Regions from separate parts of the Salirhabdus salicampi genome, predicted to be linked through region 2. Evidence: riboswitches for the same ligand, from Rfam matches in the RefSeq annotation. Region 2 holds a riboswitch; each other region holds the start of a gene.
The links. Region 2 has a riboswitch for cyclic di-GMP ahead of NLW78_RS02655 (HD domain-containing phosphohydrolase). Riboswitches for the same ligand answer to the same signal wherever they lie in the genome.

Region 1 (10,825 bases), 620 kb from region 2:
AGCAGATTGGCGTATTTCCAATGAAGTATCGGAAGAAGAAATGGCAGATTTCTATTCGGGAGTATCGTATAAAACTTTGGATTCAATAAAAAATGGTTTACTTACAAATTTTAGTTCATTAAAAAGTAATTATAAGAATATGTCCGACGAAGAACTTATGTCGGAAACTACTTCGTATTGGGGTTTGACTTACACAAGATACGAATGGCTGTTAGAGGTTTTAGCTCACGTTTATCATCATAGAGGACAATTACACGCTATGCTTGTTCATTGTTATGAAAAAGACCCTAACATCTTAATGTTTGAATAATTCTTCTTCAACAAACGGGTGCAAAAGTTAAACAAGAGATCATCAAATCGATGGTCTTTATTTTTATGAAAAAATGATTGGAATATTATGTTAATATAGATTATAAGGATCTCGTGCTAACGAAGCAGGTTAGTTTAATAAGCAAATAAATCAGAAGGGAGTAATATATGGTTATTTTAATAAGTGCTGTAAGTGGTACTGGTAAAACCTTGATGGCTCAAAAGTTACTAGACAAATATCATATTTCTTATCTTTCTATAGACCATTTAAAAATGGGCTTGTACAGAGGAGATAAAAATTGTGGATTTACACCACTAGATAGTAACGAAGTCATTGGAGATAAACTCTGGCCAATATTAAAAGGGATCATTATGACAAATATCGAGAATGAACAACATATCATTATTGAAGGATGCTATATATTGCCTCATTATATGAAGGGCTTTGACATCAATTATTCAGATAAAATCATTCCAGTATTTTTAGGTTTTTCGACGAATTATATTCAAGAAAACTACGAAACAAAAATAGTGAAACATAGGAATGCTATTGAACTCCGTAATTGGCCCGAAGAAATAACGATAAAAGAACTAATCAAGGAACATAAAGAATTTAAAACAAAATGTTTACAAGCAGGTGTTAGGTATTTTGAAATTGAAAACGACTATGACAAAGAAATATTGAATGTTTATGACTATATAGAGGCTGAAAAAAGGAGAATTAAACCTTTATAAATTGGGGTTCTCAATTATAGTTATTGAAGTAACGGGGGCGTTCGTATTATAAGGTTAACCAGATTTTACTGGTTGACCTTTTTTATATAGGACCTATTATATCAGTAGCCAGGGTAGGACGAACGGGTGCGTGGGACCATTGATCCCGTCAACTAAACTGTCCACCCCCTACTCATAGAAACATGTTTGAGGCTGGTTGAGACAATGATCTCGAATAACAAGCGAAGCTATGATACTAGGAGATGGATTTAGGGGCACTGGTAAGTAAACAGGAGAGGACGCGATAGATATGAATCCAGTAATTGGTCTGGATGTTTCAAAAGGGGAAAGTGAAGTACAAGCCTTTTTAGATAAGAGAAAACCTTATAAAAGAAGCTTTAGTGTGTTGCACAATAATGAGGGTTTAGAAAGATTACTTGTTTTTTTGATAGAAGTGGAGGATGAAACTGGGGTTAAACCAACAGTGATATTCGAATCAACGGGACATTATCACACATCAATTGTTCAGTTCTTGGAGGAGAATGATTATCTCTACATTATGGTCAATCCGTTACTCTCTTATCAAGCAAAAAAATCTAGTTTACGTAAAGTGAAAACCGATGCGATAGATGCTTATAACTTATGTGAGCTTTACTATAAAGAAGAATTGGAGCCATATAAACAAAGAGGTATTAAACTTCTAAACTTACGAAATCTCTCAAGACAGCACGAAACAGTAACAGGTATTTATGTACAAACCAAACTACAATTCCAAGCCATTTTAGATCAGGTATTTCCTAAGTATAGAGGGGTTTTTGGAGATTTATATTCAAAGGTTTCACTAAACACGTTATTGGCATTTAGTACATCGAAAGATGTTTTGAAGGCTGGGGAAAAACGACTTACTGATAAAATTGCAAGTGAATGTGTAACTAGGTCAGAGCATTGGGCAAAGGATAGAGCCCATAAGTTGGTCGAAGCAGCTCATCGTAATCCATTTAACAACATATTATACCAGAGCCATTTGATTAGCCTTCAAATGTATATTCAGATGCTTCTTCAGTACCAAGAGCATCTTTCAAAACTAGATGACCAAATAGATGCCCTGGCAGAAGAAATAGAAGAATATAAGATTATCCAATCGATCCCTGGAGTAGGAGGAAAAATCGCTGCAACGATAATTTCCGAAATCGGAGAGATCGAACGGTTTAATCACCCTAAAAAACTTGTTGCCTTCTCTGGTATTGATCCGAGTGTTCATTCGTCTGGTAAGTTTACAGCATCGATTAATCGGATAAGCAAGAGAGGATCAAGTCGATTGCGTCATGCCTTGTATATGGCAGCACTCTGTGGCATTCGTAGTTCTCGTAATAAAAAGCTAAGAGAGTTTTATGATCGCAAAAGAGCAGAAGGTAAGCCATTTAAAGTAGCTATGATTGCTTGTACTAATAAGCTTGTTCATTGGATTTATATACTTTTGAAACGCAAAGAGACATTCCTAGATTTAGCTTAATCCACAGTAAAATACAAGAAATGAAAAACCTTCCAAAATGTATTTGGAGGGTTATTTGGCATGTCCTAGAATAGTATAACATGGAGAAATATAATTTTTTATAGAAAATTATTGACTCCTATTAGCTGGTTTAATACAAGAAAGGTTAAAGCCTTTGTTCGATGAAGTAATTTTACTAACAAAGCAGGATAGTTGAATAAGAATCAGTGTTAAAATAAACGTAAACTCTACGTTAAGAAGTGTGGGGATTGTATAACGGTGGATGGGCAACAGCTCTTGACTTGGAAGGTAATCAACTTATACCTTTCTTCCCTAAAAAAGAATTTGCAGCAAGTTGTGCAAAGAATGAATGGGAAGGATATAAACCAGAAGTGATTGATTTAACCGAGTTTATAAATGATTGGCTATCTGGAATGAGTAAGGATGGAATAAAGCCTTCCATTTTTCCAAATGACGATAATACTGTTGTGTTAAATATTGACGTACTTCTATCGGATTTAGAAAACGAACTTGAAAATTATTAAAGTAAACAGGGGATTACAGTTAAAAGGGGAATGCATATGCCTATTCCAGAAATAACCTTGGAAGTGATAGAGATATCGCTGACGAAAAAGATGAAATATATATAGGTTATTTATATTCTATTGATAATATAAACACTTTTATTCAGTTTATATAAATGAAAATAAAGTTGCTGTGTGTAACATAAAGAAAATTGAAAATTGGAAGTGATTTAATCTTCCACTACCGGGGGCGTTAACCAAAGAAGGGTTAATGCTTTCTTTGTTGAAGTTTTTGTAGCAATTAGTTCAATAAAAGGTAAGATTAAAATATTAGTAATTTAGCACAACGAATAGGGGATGGGGGAAAAATTGTTTGAGGTTGAAATCAAAGATGTTTTTAAGATTACAGGTAGAGGGTTTATTTTAGCAGGAGAAGTAATTAAAAAAGATTCTGATATTAAAATTGGAGAGTTTTTAAAATTAAAGAATGATAATGAGCTAAAAATACCTGTTACGTCTATTGCGATGCCAAACCACAAGGTTGAAGAGAGTCAGTTACAACAAATAGATATATTAGCTGACATACCAGAAGATTTGGCAGAATCATTGAGAGGGAAACATCTGTATAAAAGTTGAATTTAGGCAACGTGCTATACATATCCTTGGGTGAAATTGTAGGCTTATGGTGAAAAAAGAGGATTGCCGCTGCGATCCATTTTTTCTTGAACTAAAGGGCAGAATAGTTGAATAAACAATAATTAGATCAACAGAAAAAAATAGAGCTTGGGAGGTCTTAAATAGTGACAAATAACGAAACTATCTTCGAAGCCAATCGCTTAGTTGAAATAATTAAATTGCAATATCCAAACTTTGTTGGTAAAACAGCAAGCGAAAGTGATATAGAGAGATTAGAAAGAAAATTGAATGTAAAATTACCCAAATGGTACATCGAACTTTATACAACAGTTCCTTTAATTGGTGCAGAGTTTGGAATTCAAGAAGATGAGCCAATTGAGGATTATGATGGTGTTTCTCATATGATGTGGGGGAGTGTGGACGATTTAATTGAAGAAAATATCGAATACGAACCTGGAACATCAGCATTAAAAGACGGATACGTTATATAGCCAGTTGCTCTCACGGAAGTGGAGACCCCATATTTATCAGACTGAACTCTGATGAGCCAGGAGTATATCGTATATATCACGATGATTTCACAAAATCTCAATTAGCAGAAAACCTAGTTTCATTGTTTAAAAATGCAAAAATTTAACGCAAAAACTGCTGTTGCTTATTGAGCTAATGGGGTGCGATGCTTGAAGAAGAAGTATTGAAACGATAATGTTCAGCGTGTGGAGGGAACATAACTTTATTTATTATTGTCAACAAATTATAAAACTAAACCCCTTTCGAAATGATAAAGATTGTTTTGTAAAGATTCCGTTTGTCTTCGGTTCATACAGCTAATATTTCCTTTCAATCGTACATAGGTATAGGTAATAATGGATAAGAAAGGAAATTTCTGAATGTACGCCTTTATTAAAAATATTTATGTTGGTTTAATACTTCTTTTCACTTCTTTGAATAGATAGTTATGCATTTGATTTATAACATCACATGTTTTTATCCTTGTTATTTCTATTATTTTAAAATTTTAGTTAATAATTTCAATTTCAATTATGCAATGCTCATTAAGTTACGGCATATACACGGTAAATATTGGGGCCATTTTCGTCCACATCGATAAATACTTAGAACCCGCAATACACCGTAGGGATCGACGGAAAGTTGAAGAACGGAGAAAATTAAAGTAAAAAGAGATAATTGCACTATATAAGAGTTAATCTTTGATCAATAATGTCAAAAAACAATTGATAATGATTGTGGTAAATGTTACCATTACTCATAAAATCAACATCTTTAGGGGTTTATATCTTACCTATAAGGTAGGTGTGGTGGGAATACCTATTATGAAAGAGGATGGAGAATTTGTTCGATTTGGTGAACGAATTAGTCTAAAGGATGTGGAGCTAACAGGCTACTATTTAATACATGAATACTGTTATAACGAGATTATCTTAGTAAATTGGACGGGAAATCATGTAACAGTGCAAGATGACTTGGTTTACAACGAATTCGTTAGACCTTCTTTTCCGGAATTTTAATGTGGGGTGGGGAGATGAATAAAAACTTTTTAGGTGTTGTTATTGTCGGAATTTTAATTCTATTTGGTATAGGTATCTATTCAAATTCAATTCCTAAAAACGGCGATACTATTAAGGTAAAAGAGGAAACACTCGGGGCTATATCAGAAAGAACACATTATGATTTTGCTCAAGACGCATTAGATAAGGATTTTCACATCCAACAACTTTTACTTACGAAGTATATAGATGAAGGAAGATTTGTCGTCCTACTAAAAGGAGACACAGTAGTAATTGAAGACTGGGACTTTGATAGTCGTTATGACTTAGATATAGCAAAAGTGTATTCGGATTACCACAATGAAACCTTACTGGTACCGAAAGAAGACTTACGTTGAGGGTATAAAAATTCCCATGTTTCTTTCTATATTAGTGACTTATATATTTTATAATAGGTATATATGAGGGAAACGAAATGGGTTTTGACGCATGGAAATTCTTAGCGTTCTTTGGTGTGCAAAAGGTGTAGAACAGGCACGAAGGGAAATTATATTATGCTCATAATATCAACAACTTTGGTAAATGATACCATCACTAGTGAAATGAATAGGTTTTGGGGTTACATATCTTACCTATAAGGGATACTCTACTTAAATTTAAATACCCACTGTGTTATAGAGACTCTATTCCATAGTGGGTGTTTTTAATTCACTAAACACCTGAAGGATATAATTTAAGTTTTTTTACAATAGCGAGTGATGTACGGACAATGCTTACTTAAGTTAAAAAAGTGATTAGCATAAAGATTACTTCTCATTTTTGGTTGTAAAACAAACAATAAAAGATGAGTAAGGTTGACCATTTCGGCAAACGTAGTTTCTGACTAATCCCTATAGATATTTAATAAATGAGTAGATGAAGCTATTAATATCGAGGGATATTATTATTTACCGAACAATACACTTAATTGGACTGATCACGATTTGTATGAAAGGAAGCTGTAAAGGAAATAGAATTAACGCATATTAATGAAAACTATTTTGATATTACGAATGAGGTATACCGATTAATAGAATTTTAATGTAATATTCTAAAAAAGTTGCAACATATAGCAAAACAAATATATGGAATCATAAAGAAGCATTGGACTTTATATTTGAAAATAAACGTGATCGGATGAGTGAATTATTGCCTATGTGGAAAATGTAATTAAATCAAAAGGGTACATAGTGAAGACTTCTAATCAAAGGAAGAGCTAGATCTTTAATTAAAGATTTAAACGCTGTCACACCTAATACTGGCAGAAGGTGGAGAGGGTCCGGAACCCTTGCGAAGACTATTGATAATAATATTTTCACAATAATATTATACAGATTAAATAAATTTCTTTAAGTGTTTTACTCAATCACTCAATCGGGTTCTTTACTTGAAGTAGCTATAGAGAAGTGAAATTGCGACAATTTACAAGACTAAAGATCTTTAGTTAAATAAAAGAAATTAATAGAAAAATTGAACTCTAATAATATTTAATAGTTCAACAAGGTCGTTCCCTTGATACATAATTTCTTAAGAATTAGTAACGTATTTATGTAAAAAGTAATGTAATTTAACGCAATATGAATTTACACGAGTATCGGAAGTTAAAGAAGTTATCCATGGCCCTTATACTGCATACAAGAATAAACTGTAGAGTTTATCATAGAGATTTCTAAGGGGAATAGGGAAGGTATTCATTATTTTTACATAAATACCACTAATCAACTTGTGAAATTTGAACCGTGGGATGGAAGAATAGTAATTAGGTTATTCTATGCTGATAATAATTATAATGATAAAGATTATCAATAGAAAAGAGAGGCCCTCCAAACCAATAGAGAGCCTTTTTATATATAAAGCCTTTTTACAATCAGATTAAGGTACGACCTACAATACGAGTCAGTAAAGGACAGTTTTTATGGAACAGCCTCTGTTTTATCTAATTGAGCTTATAATACAGATGAAATGACTAGAATTTACCTAGAACATTTCCCAGGAATTCGCAATTTATTATTTAAATCGGATTTTAAATAAATTAAGATTGTTCACATAATATAAAAGAGTTGATTTTCGATAACCTGTGGACAGTATTAGACAATTGAATTGGGATAAGTATGCCCTTTTCGAAAATGTCTAATATTGTCTCTATCAGAAATCAACTTTTTTTTACTTTTATATCTCTTTTTTATAGCGAGTACGCCATGAACCTGAAATTCAGGGTAGCGACAGTAATAGTGATGAAGGTGTGAAAAGACACTTATAGCCGCTTATGTAAGGAAAGGGTAATTTGACGATAGATTTTTTAATGCAATTTATGGTACTGAAAAGGAGCGATGATTTTATGCATGAACTAGTTATAGTATTAATCGATAAGGAGCAACTGAGTGAATATAAGCTTAAATCTTTACTTTCTACTTATGAGGCAAATAAATATCCAAATGAAATATCTTGGGAACGAGAATGTGAGTGTGTAGGGAAAGAAGCAAGACGAAAAGCACATAAAATTGCTAAAGATGCTATCGGCTGGCTTGGGGACAAGCATAAAGAATTACGTAAACAAGCACGTATTACAGGTCATTTTAACAGCTTAGAATGGGAGCAATTTCGACAAAAGTGGGATGATATATATAATATCACGTACAAGAGTCACCCCAAACGATATACACCTGATTTGGATTGCTCAGTGTGCAACGGTATTGGTTGGTATATGGACAAACTTGACCTTCATGAAAGATGGGATTGGTGGGTGATTGGTGGCCGATGGGATGGATTACTCACAGGAAAGGAAGATATTGAACTGGAAAACACGTTAGAAAATAATACGATAGAATTTCAGGATTTACCAGATGGGTTAAATCCGTTATCTTTTATTACCCCTGATGGCATGTGGATTGATGATCCTTATCACACGATACTCGGAGATCAGAAAAATGAAAAAGAACTATGGAAAAAGGATATACAGAAACTTAAAGATACATATCCAAACACATATGCAGTAGCGGTAGATATCCACTATTAATATACCGTTTACATTAACTTGGTTATGAGTTCATCATTAACTAATCATATTTCTACGAATAGTCCTTACAATATAAAAAATAATACCAATAAAGGCTAAGAATGGAATGATAGCACCTGGTTGTGATATGAAGAGAAATAGATACATTAAGCCAATTCCATATAAGATTAACCTTCCAATTCGTTTAAAGGTTAAGTAAATGTTCATTGATCCGAAACTATCTTTTCCTTTTACTTTATCTTTAATTAGTAATGCACGTAAAGCATAGATAAGAAGAGCGCCTCCATAAACTATAAAAACAGTTATTGCCATTGTCCTCCGTCCCTTTCAAGGTTAAAAAATCATTAAACTATTGTTTAATGTATTAAAATTTGGTAAATTTATAGTACATTAGTTATATTTAACCATATAATAAAAATATTGTTTAGGGCAAACTTATTGAAAAATAAGGACGCAAAGCCATGGGTCTAAGGTTGCATACGTAACTACGACTGCCAGGTTGCACATTTCTTTAAAGAGGTAGTCCCTAACATTTTTATGTTGGGGACTTTTATTATGGATTTAAACAGTTAAAAAAGTGAGCTTAAATATTAAGGAGTGAAAATATATGTCACAGAAAACAAAAACAGACAGTAACCAAAGTACTAATGTTAATGATGTATTTGATGAAACTGAAGAGAACCTATATATTGAATTCCAAAAAATCGTTGAACATTTAAGTCAAGAAATTACCAGAAATGTTATGGCATCAATTGTATCAACACCGTTAGACGAAATATATAAGAAGTATGAAACATATATTCCCAAGCTTGAAAATTCAACTGAGAAGATTAAAATTGTATCTGATCAAATGTTAGAAACAAAACAAGATTTATATCAAAACATCTCAAAGCTTATCTTAGAAGTGAGTAATAGAACAATAGAAGACACTGTATTCACAAAATTAGAATCAATTAAAAATGAATATGAAAAGCAACTCCCTCTGATGGACAAAAATTCTAATGAATTACAAAAATTAATTAAAAAAATACAAGATACAAAAGTCGAATTATTTAATAACACTAAATCCATAATAGGGGAAGTTAGTAATAAGGTGATAGAGGAAGAAGTTTTAAAAAAATTTGATGAATTATATAAACAGTATGAAGTTCAATTACCAAAAGTCATAGAAACTAATGACCATATTGATAAATTGATAATCGAATTAAATGAAGCTAGAAAAAAAATATACTCGAATGTGAATGATCTCTATGATTCGTTATCCGATAAAATTGTAGATACTGTTAATGAAAAACTTAATGTGATTTATCAAAAATACAGCAAAAAAGTAGAAGAGCTTGATCAAAAACATGAGAGCTTACAAGAAGTAAATAGAGAGTTAAATAACACAAAAGTTGAGTTGAGAAGAAACGTCAATAATTATAAGTCGGAAATAGGTGCAATGAAAAAAGATATTGAATTGCTCCAAAATAACACAAATAAATTAAGAGAAAGCTTAGAGGAAAAATTAGATTTTCAAAATAAGATAATAATAGGGTTAGGCATAGTTGTGATCATTTCACTAGTTATCTAAGATAAATTGAAAGGAATTAATAATGGTTAAGCATAAAAATCAAATGAACACCTCTAACAAACATATAAAAAATTTAATATCTATAAAAAATAGACAGTTACTAAAGTATAGAATGAGGAATCATTTTCATGCCTTACAGGAAGAAATAAATAATACAATTAAGAAAATAAATTCGCAAGTCAACCATGAAAGTGCGAAACTAGTACACCCTATGCTGCAAGATTTAACAGCTCTTAGTTTTAAAATAAAAGAACTAACAGAAGGATTAGATAAGAAATTCGAATTATTTATCGTTGGTATGGGTAATTATGGAAAATCCACTTTAATCAATGCATTACTTGAACAGAATGTAGCTGATATGGATGTAAGACCAAAAACTTGGAAAGTTGACGTGTACGATGCCACTCTAAATGATGGGAATTGTTTAATTGTCTATGAAAATGGAGAAACAGATTACAAGTCTATTGAGGAGACCAAGCATTTTATAGATGAGGAAGAGCAAAAAACAAAACTGAGTAGAAGGACAGTTAAAGCCGAGTTAAAAAAAGTCTTGCCTGAATTAAAGACAAAAGAAGCGATTAAAGAAACGGAAGAATATCTTAAAAAAGAGTTTTTATACCAATCAAATGTAGTTGAAGTAAGATGGCCAATAAAGACTAACTATTTATCCCAAAAGTTTATGGTTGTTGATACTCCGGGTCTTGTTCAAGAAAACCTTTCTGGAGAGACAATTGTAAGTGTACAAAAATACTACCATAAAGCAGACGGAGTTATCTGGATACTTGATGCAACTAAGTTGGCTGCAAAGAAGTCCAAAGATATGATTGATGAACTAGAAAAATCATTAAAAAAAATCGGTGGAAAGACGGATAATATAATTACAGTTTTAAACCGAATTGATTTAGTAAGAAGAAACGGTGGAAAAGAAGCAGAAAACAAGGTTTTAACTGAAGCAAATAATGTATTTGGGAAACATTTTAAAAACTTTATATGTATATCCGCGAAGCAGGCTTT
Region 2 (10,825 bases):
ATAACTAGCGGAATTAATGCTGAACAAATTCAGGAAGCATTAGTGACAACAGAACCGGGTCGATTTACAGTCGCTACAGGTAAGGAGCCTACACCAGGTAATGATGGGTGGATTGAATGGTTGGTGCAGCTTAAGGAAATGGAAGACTTAAAGGAGATGGAGGACGGAACTGTCGATTTTCGTGACTTTAAAACTTACCCTTCTGTACAAAAAGGCCAAATAATAGGTAGAATTCATCCACCAAGTGAAGGTGTTCCAGGGCAAAATGTATTTGGTGAGTCCATCCCCCCAAAACAATCGAAGCCAATCATATTTAGAGCCGGTCAGGGTATTGTTTTGATGGACGATGAGGAGCGAATTGTAGCCACCGAACACGGTCGACCTCATTTAGTTAAGCAGGGAAGACGTCAAAAAATATCCATATTACCTAAGCTCGTTCATCGTGGTGATGTAAATTTATCCAGCGGTAACATTCGTTTTATTGGAGATGTAGAAATTCGTGGTGAAATTCATGAAGAAATGACGGTAGATGCAGAGGGAGATGTCTTCCTCTTTGGTAATGTAAATGGAGCAACTGTGAATGCAGGTTATCGAATTATCGGTCAACGAAACATCTTGAATAGTAATATTTCCGCAGGGAAAAGTTCGATGTTAATGTCAGAAGTCAATCAAATTCTTGCCGTGTTAAATGACCAATTAAAACAAATTATTCAGGCAGTTAATCAGTTAACGAAAACGGCTGCATTCAAAACAACTGATTTTGAAAAGCGGGGAATACGTCCTTTATTGTTACTTTTAGTCGAAAAAAAGTTCAAAACATTTCCATCTATTGTTAAAAAATATGTTACAGTAGTAAATAAAGGAAAAAATAGGTTGGAAGATATTTGGTTAGATCATAGTAAAGCGATAGAAACTCTTTTTTCACTAGATGTGCAAAATGAATATAAAAGTACAACGAAATTAGCTGAATTGTCACAATGGACAGAGGAGTTATTTGAATTAAGTGAAATTCCATTAGAACCAAACTCATCCATCACGGTCCCATATGCAATAAACAGTACAATTTACTGTAGTGGTGATGTAAACATAACAGGACAAGGAAGTTTCCAAACGACTATTCGTTGTGGTGGAAAGTTGACGGTCGATGGAGTAGTTCGTGGCGGGCTAATCTATGCTTTACAAGGTGTTTCGTTAAGTGAAGTAGGCGTAAAAAACGGTGTGAAAACAACGATTATGGTGCCCAAAAATCAAACAATTAACATGAGGAAAGTTCATGATGGAACAACGATTGTTATTGGGACAAAGACGTACACATTTCTTGAAGAAAAAACAAATGTGATTGCCAGACTAACCGAAGAAGAAACCATCATCATTAACTAACGGGGGAGATTGCAGTGTTTGATTATGTTATCCATAAAGAAAATAACAACATAATTGCAGAAATGTTTGGGGATTTAGATATCGATTCAACAGAAGAGGTAGAAGGTCCCTTTTTATCCTCATTATTAGAGGGGAAAAATGTAAAACTAGATTTTCAATATGTTAAGTTTGTAGATTCAACTGGCATAGGATTACTAATGAAAACTGTCCAAAAATTACAAAGTAAAGATATTGAAGTGGTGATTGCAAACGTGAACGAAGACATACAGGCTGTCTTTGATATATTGCAATTGACGGAGATATTAGGAAAAGATATATTTGTATAATCGGTAAAAGTATAGAAGGAAGGTTTAGTATAGATGATTTATGAATATATATTTCTTGCATTCATAATAGCACTATTTAAAAAAGGGTCCATAACAAAATTTCTAGAAACAAATTTAACGCACCAGCCAATCATTTTATTATCTGTTTTTATACAAATTGGAACAATGATGCTTTATAACCGCGTTACGTTTATTGAACAAACGTTCTCGTTTTGGATTATCGGATCATATCTTATTTTAATATATGCTGTATGGAAGAACTTCCATTTACCAGGATTTAAAATTTTCTTTACAGGTTTGATCTTGAATTTTTTAGCGATTGTGACAAATGGTGGAAGGATGCCGGTTTCCATTGAAGCGATTGAAACGATTGGACTTGGTGACCGTATACAAGAGTTGGGAGAGGGATACCGCAAGCATCAATTTTTAACGGAAAATACGAATCTATCATTTTTGACAGATGTGATTCCAATTGTACAGCCATTTGTATATTGGCAGATGGTCGCCAGTGTAGGTGATCTTCTTGTAACTGCTGGTTTATGTTGGTTTATATATAAAAGAGTGACTAAAGACCCAATTCAAAATCATTCATAAAATGTTATCATAGAATTGGGGGTACAGAGACTTATGTTATTGTAAGAATTTTTGAAAAAGGCAAACCTATTGAAAAATGGGGGCGCAAAACTAAGGGCCTAAAGTCACGTGACTATGGTAGCCTAGTTACCAAAAACTGAGGTGGTGATACCTATGAAAAGAAAAGCTTTCTTTTTGCTAACTGTAATTGCTATGGGTCTTTCTGCAGTAGCTAAGTACCCTTGGTACCCATAAGTCTCACTTAATTAATTAAATGTGATTATACTTATGTCTCTGTGCCCCCAATTGTGTAATAAACAAAAGGATCGATGCTAAATGCCACTAAAACTAAAATCTTATATATATTCAGTAATATTATTGGGATTAGTCCTACTTTTATACAGTGGAATCAATTTTGACTTCACTTACATATTACCCGTTTTAATTTTTGGTGTTGTGGCTGGTTTCCTTGAGAAATATATGGTGGAGCTTCCCGATGGTAAATTCTTCTCCGGTACTTTAGCAATCTCCATGATTGCAGTAGTCTTCTTAGGTGTTTATGAAGCGGTATTTGTTGAATTAATTGCTTTTCTCATTGGGCTCTACTTTATTAAAATTGATATTATAAAATCTTTATATAATGTTGCACAATATATTATCTGTATTTTTGTAGCTGGTTTTATTTATACGGCTCTCCCTACTTCCGAAAATATGTTTACGTTAACAGATATACCTTATATGATGATTGCTATTGCAACATACATTTTATGTAATCAAGTGTTGTTATCCGTTGTTTTATCAACACTTCATCAAAAACCATATATTCATGTTATGGCTGAACTCCTACAGTATGCCTTTTTGAATTACTTAGTCACAATTGCTCTTACGATTCTCTTGGGAACAACATATCATTTTGGGAATGATATATTAGCATTTATAGTTACAATTTTTGTAGTTTTGTTCTTTTTATCATTACGTTATGCTTTTAATCTATTTATTAAACTGCGCAAAACATATTTAACTTCTATTGAAACCCTTACGAATATGAAAGAGAAACAATTGTCACTCCAACCAGGTCATTCAACTAGAGTTGGGCGAATCGCGCGGCAATTTGCAGAAGAACTAAATCTATCGCAAGATGAGATTGATCAAATACATTATGCTGCTCTTTTTCATGATATAGGGAAACAACATATTAAACAGGAGATATTCATCAAAAAGGGCCCCCTTACAATTGAAGAGGAAAATGAATATCGCAAACATGTGGATTTTGGTGCGGAAATTGTACAGAAAATCTCAGGAATGGATAATGCAGCAATCCATATCATGCAACACCATGAACAATGGGATGGTAAAGGCTATCCTAAAGGCCTGAAAGGAACTGAAATATCATTAGGTGCTAGAATAATAGCATTAGCCAATTTATATGATCGGTATATGTATGATGATAAAGTGAAAAATCCGAAAGAAGAATTTAAAAAATTAAAAGGTAAAGAACTTGATCCTAATCTAGTGGATAAAGCTTTGGAGTTGTTGGAATTTTCCAGAGGATCTGTTTTATTACCATCAGAAAATGAATTTAAGGATACAATCATAGAAGAGATGGTTATAAGTAAAACCCGTGAAAAGTTATATCAATCTAGCTTATTAAATAATTTCGGTGCTAAATTAATTGCAACGTATGATGGAACGTTTAGGGACGAAGATGGAAAAGAAATTAGTATACCAGCACAAAATTCAATATTAAAACTAGTAACAAATGCGATCAAAACAAAGCGACGAATTCGAGACTTTGTAGAAGGCTCAGGAAACATATATGATGTCTACTGTGTCCCAACTGGTCAAAGTTGTCATATTATCTTATTTGATGTGACATATGTATTAGAATATGAAAATAAACAAGAGAAAAGAGTTCACAGTTTATACCGTGAAGTGATATATTCTGTTACCTCAGGTAAACTATTACTATTGCAAGAACATGAACTAGAGACGATAAATAATGAAAATGTTATAATGGAACAAATCATTGAAGATACAAAAGATATTGTTACTTGTCGTCAACAACTTGACGTCTTACTTGATGATTACAATTTAGATAAAAAACGTAAATTTCAATTGCTACTATGTACATCAGAGGCAGCAACAAATGTTTTAAAACATGCGATGTCTGGTAAAATGGAAGTTTCGATTGTTGATAATAAAATTAGAATTATGGTAAAGGACGAAGGAAGCGGTATAAACATAGCTGATTTACCAAAATCGACATTATTATCTGGATACTCTAGTAAAGTGTCGCTTGGACATGGATTTACATTAATATTAAAATATATGGACCAAGTTATGCTCCATACGAACTCAAAAGGAACTACATTGATAATGGATGTACATCTGGATGAACCTGCATCCATCGAACAAATTGGACAATAAGGGGTTATATTATGTCTTTTAGTATCGAGGTTGAAAAAAAAGAAAAAGAGGTTCGCCTATACTTAATGGGTGAGTTAGACATCACAACTATTGCCGAGTTTAATGACAGTTTGAAGCAAATAGAAGACTGTGAAAAAGTTGTTATCGACTTTTCAAAAATTACGTTTATGGACTCAACCGGCATTGGATCCATAATGGAAGTCATTTACCTATCGCAATCAGAGGGCTTTTCGTTACTATTTGAAAACTTAAACGAAGAATTACAAGAAGTATTTGAAACGGTTGGTTTGTTTCAACTCCTGAAAGTCGTTCAAGGGGAGAATGGGGCATGATCAATAATCAAAATGGCTCCTTGTGGGATGAAGCAACGTTACAACGCGAAATAAAAAATGCCCAAGATATACAACAAAGATTGCTCAATGCGAACGCACCAACAATTGACGGTGCAACCCTTATAGGTACTTCCATCCCTGCACGTCTAATTGGTGGGGATTATTATGACTTCTATCGTTTAAAGAATGGAAAAGTACGGATTATTATTGGTGATGTAATGGGGAAAGGAATTCCTGCTGCTATGTTAATGATATTAACTAGAGGAGCCTTTCGAAGTGCATGCGAAAGCACTGACAGCCCTAGTGAAACATTAGAAGCAATGAATGATGCGTTATATTCTGATTTAAGAACATTACACTCTTTTGTTACTGTTTTTTGTGCAGATTGGGATCCAACAACTAACACACTCTCTTATGCAAATGCAGGACATAATTTACCCTTATGGATACACAATGATTTTATAAGGGACTTGCCTCGGTGTTCAGGTATTATGTTAGGTGGATTGCCAAATCAACAATATAAAGAAGAGGAATTACAATTAGGAAAAAAAGACACTGTATTCTTTTATACCGATGGTATCGTTGAGGCCATGGACAAAGAGGGAAATCAGTTTAAGCGTATGCGACTCATTGATACACTTGATGAAGTGAAAAATCATGATGCATCTCAGATTAAAGATACCGTTTTAGATGAAATCGAATCGTTTACACAAGGTATCACTCAAAAAGATGATATAACTTTGATTGTTTTTAAAGTCCAGAAAGAAGACTAAACATAAAGTAAGAAAAACGAGCTTTTGTTATAAGCTCGTTTTTCTTATGGGCTTTTAAATATCTGAGATTGAAAACCTTGAACATTTTTTCTTATGGTTAAGTTAGTTGATTAGCTGACCAATCGGTATAAGAACCACTACCATTACATCCATAACAATCATAAGGTGGGGAATAAAAGGTTTCAGTTTGGACCAGCATATGAAATCCTTTGCCACGACAATCTGGACAAAGCCCTTGTTCTTCATACTGGGATAATCTTTTTTCCTTTCTTTCCTGATTCCATGCAGATAATGATTGCATAAATCCCATCAAATCACCTCGGAAAAGCTTTTCCATATTTTGCGTCAAAGGTCATAAAAACATACATATTGTTATGGGCCTTGCTGAATATGCCATGTGAGCGTGAAGTCATACTCAACACTGCGATCTGTTTCTGGAACTTGAATACGTAATGAATCATTAGGAAATTGAACGGTAGTAATTCCCATTCCCTCATCCCTCTTAGCTGTAAGCAACGTTACAGGCTGGCCATCGTTCAGTGGAATAAAATTCGACTGGAATAGCTGTGGTAATGTACTTCCATTAGATGTTACCATTACTTGTTCATTGGATAATTCTATTTTCGCTTTATCTTTGGGTATAGTTTCATATGTACCATCATCAAAGTGGACCGTAACTGGACTGCTCTCTACTTGTAAGTGCCATCCTTTCCCGCTCCCTGTAGCATCAGTAATCAGTATTTCCCCGAAATTGGCGTATATATAGGACTGGTTATCATGTGTAGAAAAGTTATTGGGTGAGGAGATAACCTCAACATCTAAATTGCCTGGCAGAATTTGCACTTTGGTTTGATCAGAAGTTTCCGTATTGACCATTATAGAGGGACCAAAGCTACAAATTACGATAACAACAGGAATAAGTAAAATATAAAATCGTTTTTTCATAATGTTTACACCTCGTATGCTTATTTATTAATATATCGACCTATACAAAAAAAACTATATGGATAGAGGGGAGTTATAAACAAGCAATAGTTGGAAAAATACCAAAAATGCTAAAGGGGTAATAATTTAGACAAACGTAACAAACGGATATATATAGAGTCCAAAATACATTGTAGATAAAAGTAGGTGAATTTTTTGATATACTACGCGAAAAAAAGTCAGGTCAGTTATGGTGAAGTTATCGGTATCATTATGATTGATACTTATGCCCCGTTTATTCCCGGTGATGTCGGAAATGCCTATACGTTTTCATTTCCTGTAAGATATGAAGTTGTAAAAGGATTAACAGTTTCTAAAATTGTTAATTTAGACGAAGCTTATTACAAACCTATATTGGAGGCAGGTAAAAACCTTGTAAAGAATGGGGCTAAAGCGATTACTGCTGATTGTGGTTATATGGCAATGTTTCAAAAACGATTGATGAAGGACTTAGGTGTACCTGTTTTTTTAACGAGTTTACTGCAACTACACTTTTTGAAACATTTGATTAGTGATGAAGAAAAGATCGGCATCATTTGTGCAAACTCAAAAACGTTAGATGACAAATTATTAAATAGTATTAATATAGATTCATCATCTTTTCCAATTGTTATAAAGGGTTTAGAAAACAACAAGCACTTTTATGACTTTGCGATTCAAGAAACAGGTGAGTTACATTTTGAGCAGGTAAAAGAAGAAGTCGTTCATACTGCATTGGAGTTACAAAACGAGAACCCATCCATGAAAATTCTTTTGTTGGAATGTAGTTTATTACCACCTTACGCAAAGGCAGTTCAGGAAGAAACTGGATTACCGGTATTCGATTATACAACGATGATCAACTACGTATATAACTCATTATACCGGACGGAATTTACGAAAGGTATTCTTTAGTTATCGTTTGCTATATTGAATTCGCAAAAATCCTAGTATAAAAAATATTGAAATTTAGATAAGGTAAAGCAACATACGAAACATACGGTCCAAACCAAATTGAGATGGCTTAAAACAGGTGCTTCAAAGTATCCGTTTTTTATCGTCAATTAACTTTATATTTTGCTTGTAACATACACAATTCGTTCAGCATACTTTATCTCACCACGGTATTTGTAAGGGAGTGGTGGGGTTGAGCGTAATCAATACCGACGAAATGTTACTCCAATCTTTTGATGATCCAATAGACATTTGTGAAAAATTAGAAGACTATTTTGATGGTAAGACGGCTCACGACATATATCAATATTTAAAATTGCATGGTATGTATATCCCTTATCGAAACGGTATCGAAACTGTTAAGGCATTGCAAAAAAAGCAAGTATGGCAAATTGTTTCGGATGAGGAGAAAAAGTTACGTAAGATTTGGCGAGGACCAAATATTCCTATATTTATTTTTCTTGCAGACGGAAACAATCGCAAAATAAGGAAAGAGTTTAACGGCAAATCAGGGATAGCGTTTAAAGATAAATTATTTTTATTTTTATCAAAAACAAATACAGAAACAGAAATTAAAGCTCTCCTTACACACGAATATCATCACGTTTGTCGGGTTTCGGCCTATGCAAAGAAGGAAAAGGATTACGTTCTATTAGATTCAATTATTATGGAAGGCTTGGCAGAACAGGCTGTTTATGAAAGGTATGGAAAAAAGTATATGGCGTCATGGACTACGTATTATACGGAGAATGAGTTAAGTGAAATGTGGAGGAAATTGGTCCGTCCTAATTGTCAGTTGCCGACATTACATCCGAAACATAACACTCTCTTGTATGGACTTCAATTTTATCCAAACATGTTAGGGTATTGTGTTGGTTATTACTTAGTAAAGAAATACCAAGAGGAGAGAAAGTTAACGAGCAAACAGTTACTTACAATTAACGCAGATGAATTTGCAAAAAAACTGAAATCGTAAAAAAGTATATGGTCCCACCGATATCGAACTTGTCTTTCGGATAAAAGTAAAAAGTTAATAAAACTGTACCTTCCTAAAAGATAAAGAAAACAGGCTACCAAATTCATGGAGTAGCCTGCTTTTTTATGTAGGAAACCTTCTACTTGGAGCAAGGTTTCTGTTAAGGTTTAAGAACGACTTTAATACAGTCTTCTGTCTTTGTATCAAAAATCTCGTACCCATACTTCGCTTCATCCAATGATAATGTGTGTGTAATGATATCGCTTAAGTCCACTTTACCTGAAGCTACCAGGTCATGTAGAAAAGGGATATAATGAATGACAGGGGCCTGTCCAGTTCGAATATTGACATTCCGTTGAAATATATCACCAAGTGGAAAAGCATTATAACGAGATGCATACACACCGGTTACTTGAATATTACCGCCTTTTCGAACAGCTTGACTAGCCATTACTAACGCACTCATAGATCCGCCATGGAGCTTTAGTCCTGTAGCTAAAAATTCTAAATCAGTCATTTTACCGTCCATTCCAACACAGTCAATGACTATATCAGCTCCACCTTTCGTCATTTCATGTAAATATGCACCAGCATTTTCATAATCCTCAAAATTGACAATCTCCACGTTGTTTGTACGTTTTGCATGTTGCAACCGATAGCCAACATAATCTACAGCAATGACCCTTTTCGCTCCTTTTAACCATGCAAATTTTTGTGCTAATAACCCCACTGGACCGCATCCAAGGATAATAACGGTATCGCCTTCTCTCATACCAGAATTATCAACACTCCAATATGCAGTAGTCCCAGCATCTGAAAGTAATACTAGGTTATCATCATCAACTTCACTATCATCTGGTATTTTGTAAGGAGTGAAATTTCCGTATGGAACGCGCATATATTCTGCTTGTCCCCCTGGATAACCACCGGTTGTTCCAGAGTATCCAAAGTATGCACCCATCTCTCCGTTATCATTAGCATTATCACATTGGCTTTCCAGTTCATGTTGACAAAACCAGCACTCACCGCAACTTACATTAAACGGAACAACGACACGATCTCCTTTTTTTACTTTCGTAACATCAGGACCAACTTCCTCTACGATTCCCATTGGCTCATGTCCAATAACATAATTTTCTTGGACGTTCGGAATCATACCATGAATAAGGTGTAAATCAGAACCACAGATAGCCGTGCTCGTTAATTTGACGATAATGTCATCAGGATTTTGAATGTGAGGGGGTTCCACTTCTTTTACGACGACTTCTTTTACGCCTTGATACGTTACAGCTTTCATATTTATCTCTCCTCAGTCCATTTATTTAGGTGGGGTAGGAAATAACCCTTTCCGATTATGGTTTTCCGGAAATAATGTAAGATTAGCTATATCAATTGCAGTTTGTGACGATTTTAAATCAAGGAGTTGCTGTTCATCCAAGTCATACGGATGGAACCACTTTTTTTCCATCATTAATTCGATGATCTCGGTTTGATAATCAATAGCAGCTTCCATTTGATTGCGAATTGTTGTTCTAACTTCTGGACTAGCTGCCTCTGTTAGTGCAACAGAATAATTTCGAATGGCTTCTTTTGTGGTGATTAATAAATCAAGTGCGATAGCAGAATCGATTTTTTCTGGCATACCTACAGCATTAATAGGATCTAGATAATCTTTCATGTTTTCACCTCATCGATTTTTTGCGAATAAGGGTAGAGGCGTTGTAACTCTTTAATATCCTTTATGGACATTTGAACGTTTTTTTCCAAGAGCTCTCGTAAATCTTGGTCAAACACGACCCCTTGGATAAACTTTGATTTCAACAAAGCCACTGTTTTCATATTTAATAATTCATGTGTATCCATCGTTTCATGGAATGCTAAATTTTCCTTTCCCATACAAAAACCTCCTCACGTTTTTTCTACTGATATTTTGTCTCTGTAACGTTAGCCTATACACTAAGTATCGTTGTATCAGTTTCATTTTTGAATAACAAATGAGTATCTACGTAACCTATGTAAAAGTTTGATTTTCTATTAGGGGTGAGAAAAATGGTCGACAAGTTAGCTCTTCATGAACGCCTAGAATTGCATGAAATTTTGACATTAAAAAATTTAACATTA
Region 3 (10,825 bases), on a different contig from region 2:
GTTAGTTGGTCATAACGATCATAATCATACTTCCACACTTCTCCCGCCTTATCTGTTACAGCTTTCAAGTTATATTCATCGTCATAAGCCAGTTTCGTTACATAACCTTCCCGATCTATAATTTTGGTTGTATTTCCTACTGCATCGTATGAATAAGATATAGATTGTCCTAACGCATCTGTAACTTTTATTAAGCGTTGAAGGGCATCATATTGATACGATGTCTTATCTCCTTGCGCATCAATGACAGCTGTACGGTTACCATAAGCATCGTATTCATAAGTTGTTGTTTCTCCTAACGGGTTCGTTTCAGCAATTACATTTCCAACGAGATCATATTGTAATTGTGTTATACCGCCATTAGGTGCAACAATTGACTCAATTTGACCAATCCCATTGTATTCATAGGTTGTAACCTCTTCTAATGGGTTTACGATTTTCGTTAGTTGATCTAAACTGTCATATTCATACGTATAAGCCTCTCCAAATGGATCAACGACCTTCACTAAACGTCCCCAGCCATCATATACATACTTAGTTTCGTTTCCATTTGGGTCTACAAATGAAACTGGTAAACCTTCCTGATTATATGTATATACAGCTTTTGACTTTAATGGGTTTGTAATCGTCACCTTATTGTTTTCATCATCGTAAGCAAAAGTCGTTGTATAACCTGCCTCATTCGTCGTACTTGTAATTCTGTTCCGTTCATCATAGGTAAACGACTCGGAGTTGTTTAATGGGTTCGTTACTTTGATTACGTTTCCCATGTCATCATAATGAAATTGATAGATTTGACCAGATTGTGTGGTAAAACTATCCATTAGTCCGAGCTCATTATAGCTATATGTTGTCTCTTTCCCGTTTGCGTCTGTCTCAGATATTAGCTGTCCTAAACCATCATATGAAAAGGTCGTTATATATCCTAAGGGGTCTATAATACTTAATACATTTCCAAGCGCATCATATGTGTATGTGGTCTCTTCCCCATCTGGGCCTATTACCTTTGTCAGTTGCTGCAACGCATTGTATTCATATCTCGTTACATCACCTAAGGCATTCTCTTCTTTCGTGACATTGCCGAAATCGTTATACTCATATTTCGTTTCTGCTCCATTGGGTTCTACACTCCGCAGTAGGCGACCAACGGAGTCGTGTTCCAAAGTAAAAGTATTCCCATCTACATCTATGACTTCTTTCGGAAAACCATTTTTATCATAACGATAAGTTGTAAATAACGTATCATCTCGGTATATTTCCGTAATTAAACCTTGCTGGTTATATTCGTACGACCACGTTTCGTACGGTGTCGTATGTGTTGTCACATTATTTAAACTATCGTATTCAAAGGATTCTTCCATTATTCCGTTACCAGTTGTATGAACCAATCTACCTAAGTCATCATATTCGTACTGGACGTAGTAACGGGATGGACCTTCAATTCGAGTTAATTGACCCATTGCATCATATTCGTACGCAAAAGTAGCATCATTTGGTGCCAGTTTTTCTACGACTTGCCCTTTTTTATTGTAGGTATAACGGGTGGAGGAACCATTCGGCAACTTCTCCTCAACTAACCTACCATGACCGTCATATTTGTACTCAATCACCTGGCTTTTTGTGTCTGTTACTTTAAGAAGGCGATTTCTCTCATCATATTCATAATGAGTAGCAGCTCCGTTTGGTAATGTGTACTCAATTAATTGCCCGACTTCATTATATTTATATTTTGTAACATTCCCTTTAGGATCAACCATCTTGCTTAATTGACCATATTGATCATATTCGTAGTTCGTCTCATGCTTGTCCCCATTTATCGTCTTCGTCAATAAACCACGAGCATCATATTCAAAGAACTCCTTTGATCCTTGTGGGTATGTTAATTCGATAAGATTCCCAGCCTCATCATATTGTCTACGCCATATATTTCCGATCTCGTCTTCTGTTTTTATTGGCAAATTTAACTGATCATCATACGTTACAGATGTCTCTTCACCTAATGATGATACCGTGTTTGTTATATGATGATTTGCATCATAAGCGTATGTAACTGTCTCATCAGGTCCTACAACCTCTTCTAAACGTTGTTGGTCATCGTAATGATATTGATAGACATCACCATTAGGAGCCACTTTCTTCGCAATTTGCTCCTCGTTGTAGTAGTAGGTCGTCTTAGCTCCTTCACCGTTTGTTTCTTCAATTTTATTGCCTTGATAGGAATAATGGTACAGGTAATCCCCTTCGTGTAGTACCTTTGTAACTTGTCCTCCGTTATAACTAATTTCATATGTTCCTTCGCCAGAACGGGTAATAGATACTAATTTTCCATTTTTATATGTATAAGTCTCCAATGTACCATCTGGATATGTAACGGTTTGTAATAAATCATTATCATAAGTATATGTTGTTTGCTGTCCAAGTGGATTGGTCATAGATGTAATAAGACCATTATCATATTGAAAGGTTAATTTTCGGCCATCGTCACTCGAAATCGATGTAATGTTTCCTGAATGGTCATAACTAATCGATACTTCATTCCCTTGACGATCGTGGATAGCAGTTATTTTCCCAGCCTTTGGGTCTGCATTTTCCCTCCATGATGCTTTATATCCGTAAAATGTATAGACGGTGCCATTTGGCATCTCTACTTCATACTCATCTTTACTTACACGCTTTAATTCGGCTACATCATTACCTTCTGTCGTGTAGTACCCCTCGTCTAAAGGGTAGTAGATACTTTCATCACCATCGTACTCATCTACCATTAACTCTTCATCTTCTTGATGATATATATAGTTTACAACTGTGCCATCGGGCCGAAATTCGGATATATTGAAGTCCTCAAACATTTCAATAGAGTGAGCATATGGAAAGTTCCACCCATAACCAAAGGCAGATTTATCATTTTGGTGTTTCGATTGATATAATCGTTGAATCGTAATTGGAAAGCCGTATGATGGTAAAATAAAATCATCCGCTTGGTAATAAACATCCCCCTGTGGTAAGCGAACAAATTCATTTAAATAAGTAGATTGTAATTCCTCTGGTAAATCACTTGGTTCGACTCCCCACATTTGTGGTGGTTGTGATGGGTCTCTCCTTTCCCCACTTGAAGCAAGGGCGGAAAAGTTGTCTGTCCCGCTGGGAGGACCTCCAGGCTGTGGTAGCCAAGCATCTAGACCAGGACCGAAAAATATTTCCGGTGTTGCTGCATTAACATTCAATTTGTTTAAGCCTGGTACAAAGCTCGTCGCGATTAATAAGAAAGCTAAGAAACAAATAAAAGTCTTGTAAAGTAATCTTTTCAAAATGTTCTCCTTTCCTCCAAGTCAGAAAGGGCTTGTCCATTTGTATTCGGTAACCCAGCCATCATAGTAGATTTACTACCTTAGACCCGTGGCTTTGCGCCCTTAGTTTTCACTAAGTTTGCCCTTTCGTTATGGATTTACATTGATTATGAATCTATATTCTTATAAGTTCTCTTTGATGTTACCAATAATTTACTTTTTATTGAATGGTCTTTTATACTTAAAAACCTCCTCCTACACCCATTTTTATAGAACAAACTCCCTAACAAATTACATATATTGGATTTTTTATTAACTTCTATATTTTTTCTTACCATCTTGAGTGTAATATGTCGCTAAAGCTCTAAATTAGGAGTAAATAGATGAATAGCTTCATAAATGAGTCCTTTTGTATGATGTCAATCACTGAACGAACGAGATAGCCTCTCATCATGTTTTAACCGGAATAATGCATAAGAATGCAATTTGAGTTTATGTTTTGAATCTTATAAAATTTTTTAAGTAACAGTTCGTAAGGGGGGTATGCTGATGGTTCACTTCGTTAGGTATAACAGTATACATATCTTTATGTTACTAAACACGAAGTTAACTACCCATCAGCAAAAGCAATAGGAAACTATAAAACTACTACATTGGAGGATGTTATGAAAACAACGACGAAAAAGACTATCAAAACGATTTTATTTACGTTATTAATTGTTGCATTAACAGCTTGCGGTTCAGAAGAAAGCAATTCAAACGGACAAAAGAAAGAGGAAATTGTATTCGGTAATGGAGATTGGGATAGTGTTCGTTTTCATACCGCTTTAGCTCAATATATTGTTGAAAATGGATATGGTTATGAAACAGATGCAGTAACTGGTTCTACTCCTATCACATTAACAGGCTTAAAAAATGGTGATGTAGACGCTTATATGGAAGTATGGACTGGTAACTCTTCTGAACTATACGATGAAATTATCGAAAGTGGAGAGGTAGTTGAGCTAGGCGTCAACTTCGACGATAATGCTCAAGGATTTTATGTTCCAACATTTGTCATTGAGGGTGACGACAAAAGAGGAATAGACCCAATTGCACCGGACTTGAAAACGGTTGCTGATCTTGCAAAATACCCGGAGCTATTCCAAGACCCTGAAAATCCAGATAAAGGACGTATTATGGGTGGACCATCCGGATGGGATGCTACGATGATTATGGAAGAAAAAGTAAGTACTTATGGGTTAGATGATAAATATAATTTCTTTAAACCTGGTTCTGCTGCAGCATTAGCAGCTTCAATTGAAACGGCATTCCAAAAAGGTGAACCATGGGTTGGTTACTATTGGGAACCGACTTGGATTACTGGTAAATATGACTTAACGTTATTAGAAGAACCTCAATTCTCCCAAGAAAAATGGGATAATGGCTACGGTAGTGAATTTCCACCGAACGAAGTGGTTGTAGCAGCTACACAATCTTTACCAGAAAGAGCCCCTGAAGTAGCACAGTTTTTAACGGATTATCAATCAAGTAGTTTATTAACAGCCGAAGCATTAGCATACATGCAAGAAAACGATGCGCAAATTAATGATGCTGTTATTTGGTTCCTCGAAGAAAAAGAGGATGTATGGACGACTTGGGTTGACGAAGAAGTAGAAGCTGAAGTTAAAGATTCTCTTCAATAAATAAGGTAAAAGGTTGGACTATCATTAGTCCAACCTTTTTTAATAGGAATTGTAGTGAAACGAATATGGCGCTTTCAAATGTTGAACATATTTATTCGCATGTTCAATAAGTTCTTCCGTCGTATCTATACTTTCCTCAAATGTTTTAAATATAGGGATTGTTTTTGCTCGAATAAAGTTACAAGTAGCGTAAAATGGAGCTAAAATTTGTTCGATTGTAAACCGGTGAAGCCCATCAAATCGATACTCTTCAGGAGTAAAGGCTGAACTTATAGCAACCCCAAGCTCCTTACCCCGAAGGGCAAAGCCCTCTTTAAAAGCCCAGCCACGTTCCAACACTTCATCAAACCATTTCTTTAAAAGAGGGGGATAACTATACCAATAGTTTGGAAATTGAAAGACAATACGATCATGCTCTTCTAATAATTGCTGCTCTTTTTTTACATTAATTTGCTCACGAGGATAAGTACTGTATAGGTCATGAACCGTAATGTTTGGCTCGTGATCAATAGCTGATTTTAATGCCGCATTTAGCCTTGAATCTTGTAAAGATGGATGTACAACGATAACTAATACTTTCATACATTCCCTCCTACTTCCTTTAAACACAATATTACTTAGTGATAACTACTGCTATTTTGAGAAAGAAAACGGACCCCCAAAATACATGTTGAGAACATTTTGCAGTACTATTATTGACCACTTTCCCACTTGGAAATTTCTTCACGAACCCGTGGAGCAACCTCTTTTCCGAGTAATTCAATTGACCTCATGACATCCTCATGAGGCATTGTTCCGAGTGGACAGTGCAACATAAATCGTGTAATACCTACGTTTTTACGTAGATAAATAATTTTTTGTGCTACTGTTTCTACATCCCCTACGTAAAGAGCTCCTTCGAAACTTCGCGCCGCATCAAATGCTGCTCTATCATAATGACCCCATCCTCTTTCTCGACCAATTTCATTCATCACTTGCTGAGTGGAAGGGAAAAACTGGTTCGCTGCTGTGTCAGTATCTTCTCCTACAAAACCGTGGGAGTGAGATGCAATTGGAAGCTTTGATACATCATGACCAGCCTGTGCAGCTGCTTGTTTATATAAACGAACAAGCGGTTCGAACTGTAATGGACGTCCACCAATAATGGCTAATACAAGAGGCAATCCTAAAGTTCCAGCACGAACAACAGATTGTGGGTTTCCTCCACTTCCGATCCATATTGGCAATGGGTCTTGAACTGGACGTGGATAAACCCCTCTATTATTGATAGCAGGTCTATGCTTCCCTTTCCACGACACCATTTCCGCATCGCGTAACTTAAGTAATAACTCTAGCTTTTCATCAAACAACTCTTCATAATCATGCAAATCATATCCAAACAGTGGAAAGGATTCAATAAATGAACCTCTACCCGCCATAATCTCGGCTCTCCCGTTAGAAAGCCCATCTACAGTTGCGAAATTTTGAAATACACGAACAGGATCGTCAGATGATAAAACAGTGACGGCACTTGTTAACCGAATCTGTTTTGTTTGAGATGCCGCTGCCGCTAAGATGACCGCAGGAGACGAAGCAGCAAAATCCTTTCGATGGTGCTCCCCAACCCCAAATACATCCAGTCCTACTTGATCAGCCAGAACAATTTCCTCGACAACTTCACGAATTCTTTGAGCGTGACTAATCACTTTTCCTGTCTTTGGGTCTGGAGTTGTTTCAACAAAAGTACTTAAACCTATTTCCACAATAAATCCCCCTATTTTTATTTCGTCTATTCTTCGAACTATAGTATCGCAATTTTTGTTTAATAAATCCATGAATTTAATTTATCTTACCTTTTTCGTAACAAATTGACGGAAAGGTTTACATATTATAACCTTATAGAAACTTGCTTCTTCCCTATTAGAAAGGATGATTGCCTTGATACGTAAAAAGCCTGCCGAGATTAGTAAAGATGGATCTTTCAAACGGCAAATGAATCAATTTACAACCCCCTTTGGGTCGAAAGTTAACGAATTGCCAGTGGAACCGAAACGTTATCGACTAATTTGGTCACCGGCTTGTCCTTGGGCACATCGCGCTGTCATTGTACGGAGAATTTTAGGTTTAGAGGACGTAATCAGCTTAGGCACAACGAGTCCAATAAGGCCAAACATTGAACGAGTGGATTGGGAATTCGCGTTAGATGAACACGGTGTTGACCCAGTTTTAGGAATTACATATTTAAGTGAAATTTATAAACATACTGATCATCAATATGATGGCAGACCTACTGTACCTGTCATCGTTGATTTGAAAAAGAGGAAAGTAGTTAATAACGATTACTTTAAACTGACAAATTACTTTGAAACCGTATGGAAACCATATCATAAAGAAAACAGTCCGGATTTATATCCTGAACACTTACGTGGAGACATTGAACACATGAACGATGTCATTTTTCAAGATATAAATAATGGTGTATATAAATGTGGTTTTGCTCAATCGCAAGAAGCATATGAAGAAGCTTACGATGCTTTATTCCATAGATTAGACCAATTAGAAGGGCGTCTTTCTAAACAACGCTATTTATTCGGGGACTATATAACCGATTCGGACGTTCGGTTATACACAACCCTCGTACGCTTTGATATCGCCTACTTTACTGCCTTTTATGCGAATCGAAATTTAATCCGGGAATACCATCATTTATGGGACTATGTACGGGATCTATACCAAACTCCAGGGTTTGGGGACACAACTGACTTTAATGCGATTAAAAGACATTATCATCTTTCCATTACGTTATCACCCCATAAAGAACAGCTGAAAGTATTACCGAAAGGGCCTGATCTATCCGGTTGGAACACGGCACATGGCCGGGAAAGGTTAAGTAAAAAGGAAGAAAAATTCCTATTTACAGGAAGGTAGATGAACAATGGAAGAAATAAAAATCTATGATGCTGACCAAAGTATATTAAAGCAAGTCCAAAAGCAAAGAATACATGCTTACCGTGAATATGCTAAAGTGCTTCCTGAAGATCACTGGAATGCACTCAAAGCTACATTGACTTCCAATGTAGATCAGCAACCGAATGTAGACGTGATCATCGCAGAGATAAATGAGGAAATGGTAGGGAGTGTTGTCTTATTCCCAGCAAAAGTGGAAGCTTACGAATTTATAAATCAACTCGAATATCCTGAAATTCGCATGCTTGCAGTCTCTCCCGAAGCAAGGGGGAAAGGCGTGGCATTAGCCTTGATTAAAGAATGTATGACACGAGTAAAAGCAAGGCATTATGCCTCTATAGGTTTACATACCGGAGATTTTATGAAGGATGCTATTCAATTATATGAGAAGTTAGGTTTCAAACGATTACCCGAATTTGATTTTGAACCTGCTAATGATGGCATTATAGTGAAAGCATACATATATCGTTTTGATCAAAACTAAATGCTAGATTGTGTTTCTAGTAATGATTATAAGAAAAAAGGAGTCAAACTAGCACAGACAATGAACATGACGTAATTTTAAAATCGAGAAATAGCTAAAGCCCTTAATTCCTTGCTATAGCTCGTTCGCTAAATAGGAGTATAAGTCGTTTAAGTTACTATAACCTAACTGTTTCACGCTGCGTATGCCCTCTGACCATATATTGGCGGTTGCAATCGCATCATAAAGAGCATGATGTCTTTGTTCGTTATATATGCCGAAGTAATCACAATATTCATCAAGTGAAGTAAGGTTTAACTCCGGGCCAATTGGTTTCATTAAAAACGTCGTATCAAGAATACGGTGTTGGAAGTTTGTTTTCAAAGCTTCCCAGTTGGCACGCTTCATAAATTGTTTTTCATGATTAGAATGGTGTGCAACGAGAGTATCACTTTTCGCAAATTGGTAAAATTGCCTTAGCACTTCCTGAAGAGGCGGGGCTTTCATTAACTGTTCTTTTGTTATGCCTGTAAGCTTTTCTATTTTCTCGGACGGCCCTTCTTCACTATAGATGGCCGAGTAAAATGTATCATCTTCAAAAATCTGATCACCTACCATCTTTACAGCACCTATGGTTAAAATTCGATCCCCTTTATATGGGTAAAAGCCAGTAGTCTCTATATCAAATACAACGACTTGTAAATCATCAAATGGTATATTTAGCACATCATTTTTTTTTATTTCTCTTTGCAAGTTTCGAAGATATGCTATTTGATGCGGGTCTGATAAAGATGTATAATCATTTGAAATAAACCGACCTGAAATTTGCTTCATGAATTGAATCATATGATTCATTACCATGTGGAACACTCATTTTCTAATATTTTTTTTGTAGAAGAAAAAAGTTCATAACCTTTTTTCATCAAGTTTTTAAGTTCTTTCTTCTCTTTCTTTGTTAACCTTTCGACGGATATGAGATGAACGTCAGAATAACTTTGTACATCTTTTAAGAAGTGCAGACGAAACTGAAGTAACTTCATAAAGTATTGTTCATAATAATAAATAGAGGGGTGTTTTCCTTTTATTTGGTGAAATCTTGAAAGAGTAGATGAACCTTGAATTTCTTCTTTTATTGCTAGTAATCGTAACGCATTTACATATGGAAAGTACGTTGTTTTTTTAAATTGTATTTGCCCGGTGTGTTCACCATATAATTCTGGAAGTAATTGACCGAAAACACCTACTCCTTTTTTCATAAATTCAACATTTTCTACTAAACGAAGGTATAAGCTTGGTTGGCGACTTAATGTTGAAAAGGCATGTTGTTTAATACGTTCTAACATTTGCCTATCACCTAATAGTACTCTTGAATCAAAGAATGTAGAAATGTGACGCAATGACGTCCAGTTTGCATCTATTAACCAGTTAGAAACTTGTTGTTTCCAACTAGTCAAAGACTGGCACCAAAGCGGATTAGAGGCCATTACATTTCCATCACATCGTATATAGCCTACATGCTCTAACCCATTCACGATTTCTTGACCTAATCGTAAAAAGTAACTTTGACACCCCTGACTCCCCCCAAAAATAATACCGTGATCCTGATCACTCCATAATGACTGTTCAAACCGCCCAGCACTTCCCATTAAAAAGAAAGCAAAAGGAGCGGGAGGATTCCCCCACTCATTCTGCACCTTTTCTATAGCAATACTAATTGTTGCTTTCATTACTTCATCATGGAATTTGTTTAACGCTACATGATTCGTTGAAACAGTATTTATATTCGTTTGTCGCCATTTCTTTATATCTTCATAGCTATTCATGAATGTTTCCCCCTTGTTTCAACGATCATTCGTGAGACTAGGCTCCCTTTTGCCCACTTTCACTCGGAATATTCTCTGGATAACCGTAACCACCGTGCTCACTTAAGTCAAGCCCGACAATTTCCTCTTCTTCCGATACTCGAATACCTCCCATCACTTTATCCATAACCTTTAGAATAATAAAGGAAGCAACAAAAGCATATAAACCACTAGCTACAACCCCAATTGTTTGTACTCCTAATTGGGTAAAACCACCGCCATAAAATAAGCCGGCTTGCCCCCAGCCTATTTCAGTTGAATAAGCTGGTACTGCGAAGAGTCCATTAGCCAATGTGCCCCATACACCTACGGTACCGTGAACAGATAGTGCGAATATTGGATCATCAATTTTTGCTTTATCAAATAATCTCATACTGAATACGACAATAACTCCACCGATCATACCGATAATTACTGCCGCCCAAGGTTCTACGAAGCCTGCAGGAGCTGTTATCGCTACAAGGCCTGCTAATGCACCATTTAATGTTGTCGGAACATCCGCTTTACCCGTTAAAGCCCACACAACGAACATTGCCGATACGGCACCCGCTGCTGCAGCTAATTGTGTATTTAAAATGGCGA

Region 1: linked by a shared signal. The riboswitch ahead of NLW78_RS05950 (hypothetical protein) and the one ahead of NLW78_RS02655 (HD domain-containing phosphohydrolase) in region 2 are both predicted to bind cyclic di-GMP.
Region 3: linked by a shared signal. The riboswitch ahead of NLW78_RS10490 (RHS repeat-associated core domain-containing protein) and the one ahead of NLW78_RS02655 (HD domain-containing phosphohydrolase) in region 2 are both predicted to bind cyclic di-GMP.

The regions. Positions count from the first base shown of each region.
Region 1 covers NZ_JANBWE010000001.1:1,121,432-1,132,256, forward strand. Annotated here, with positions in the region: gene NLW78_RS05900 (DinB family protein) at 1-310, shown strand, start outside; gene NLW78_RS05905 (P-loop nucleotide/nucleoside kinase family protein) at 478-1,044, shown strand; gene NLW78_RS05910 (IS110 family RNA-guided transposase) at 1,334-2,536, shown strand; gene NLW78_RS05915 (DUF2750 domain-containing protein) at 2,785-3,060, shown strand; gene NLW78_RS05920 (hypothetical protein) at 3,409-3,675, shown strand; gene NLW78_RS05925 (SMI1/KNR4 family protein) at 3,840-4,166, shown strand; gene NLW78_RS05930 (hypothetical protein) at 5,010-5,204, shown strand; gene NLW78_RS05935 (hypothetical protein) at 5,219-5,581, shown strand; gene NLW78_RS05940 (hypothetical protein) at 7,561-8,238, shown strand; gene NLW78_RS05945 (hypothetical protein) at 8,275-8,550, opposite strand; cyclic di-GMP riboswitch class I at 8,657-8,745, shown strand; gene NLW78_RS05950 (hypothetical protein) at 8,846-9,811, shown strand; gene NLW78_RS05955 (GTPase) at 9,834-10,825, shown strand, end outside.
Region 2 covers NZ_JANBWE010000001.1:503,735-514,559, forward strand. Annotated here, with positions in the region: gene NLW78_RS02640 (flagellar assembly protein A) at 1-1,380, shown strand, start outside; gene NLW78_RS02645 (STAS domain-containing protein) at 1,395-1,706, shown strand; gene NLW78_RS02650 (DUF5317 domain-containing protein) at 1,740-2,300, shown strand; cyclic di-GMP riboswitch class I at 2,350-2,434, shown strand; gene NLW78_RS02655 (HD domain-containing phosphohydrolase) at 2,616-4,706, shown strand; gene NLW78_RS02660 (STAS domain-containing protein) at 4,718-5,038, shown strand; gene NLW78_RS02665 (PP2C family protein-serine/threonine phosphatase) at 5,035-5,811, shown strand; gene NLW78_RS02670 (methionine aminopeptidase) at 5,909-6,121, opposite strand; gene NLW78_RS02675 (WxL domain-containing protein) at 6,184-6,756, opposite strand; gene NLW78_RS02680 (aspartate/glutamate racemase family protein) at 6,952-7,689, shown strand; gene NLW78_RS02685 (DUF2268 domain-containing putative Zn-dependent protease) at 7,922-8,704, shown strand; gene NLW78_RS02690 (zinc-dependent alcohol dehydrogenase) at 8,865-10,001, opposite strand; gene NLW78_RS02695 (spore coat protein) at 10,023-10,382, opposite strand; gene NLW78_RS02700 (spore coat protein) at 10,379-10,600, opposite strand; gene NLW78_RS02705 (hypothetical protein) at 10,754-10,825, shown strand, end outside.
Region 3 covers NZ_JANBWE010000003.1:89,226-100,050, reverse strand. Annotated here, with positions in the region: gene NLW78_RS10490 (RHS repeat-associated core domain-containing protein) at 1-3,308, opposite strand, end outside; cyclic di-GMP riboswitch class I at 3,354-3,441, opposite strand; gene NLW78_RS10485 (ABC transporter substrate-binding protein) at 3,953-4,972, shown strand; gene NLW78_RS10480 (NAD(P)H-dependent oxidoreductase) at 5,012-5,554, opposite strand; gene NLW78_RS10475 (LLM class flavin-dependent oxidoreductase) at 5,665-6,714, opposite strand; gene NLW78_RS10470 (glutathione S-transferase family protein) at 6,944-7,879, shown strand; gene NLW78_RS10465 (GNAT family N-acetyltransferase) at 7,887-8,402, shown strand; gene NLW78_RS10460 (exonuclease domain-containing protein) at 8,517-9,242, opposite strand; gene NLW78_RS10455 (DUF294 nucleotidyltransferase-like domain-containing protein) at 9,236-10,204, opposite strand; gene NLW78_RS10450 (ammonium transporter) at 10,242-10,825, opposite strand, start outside.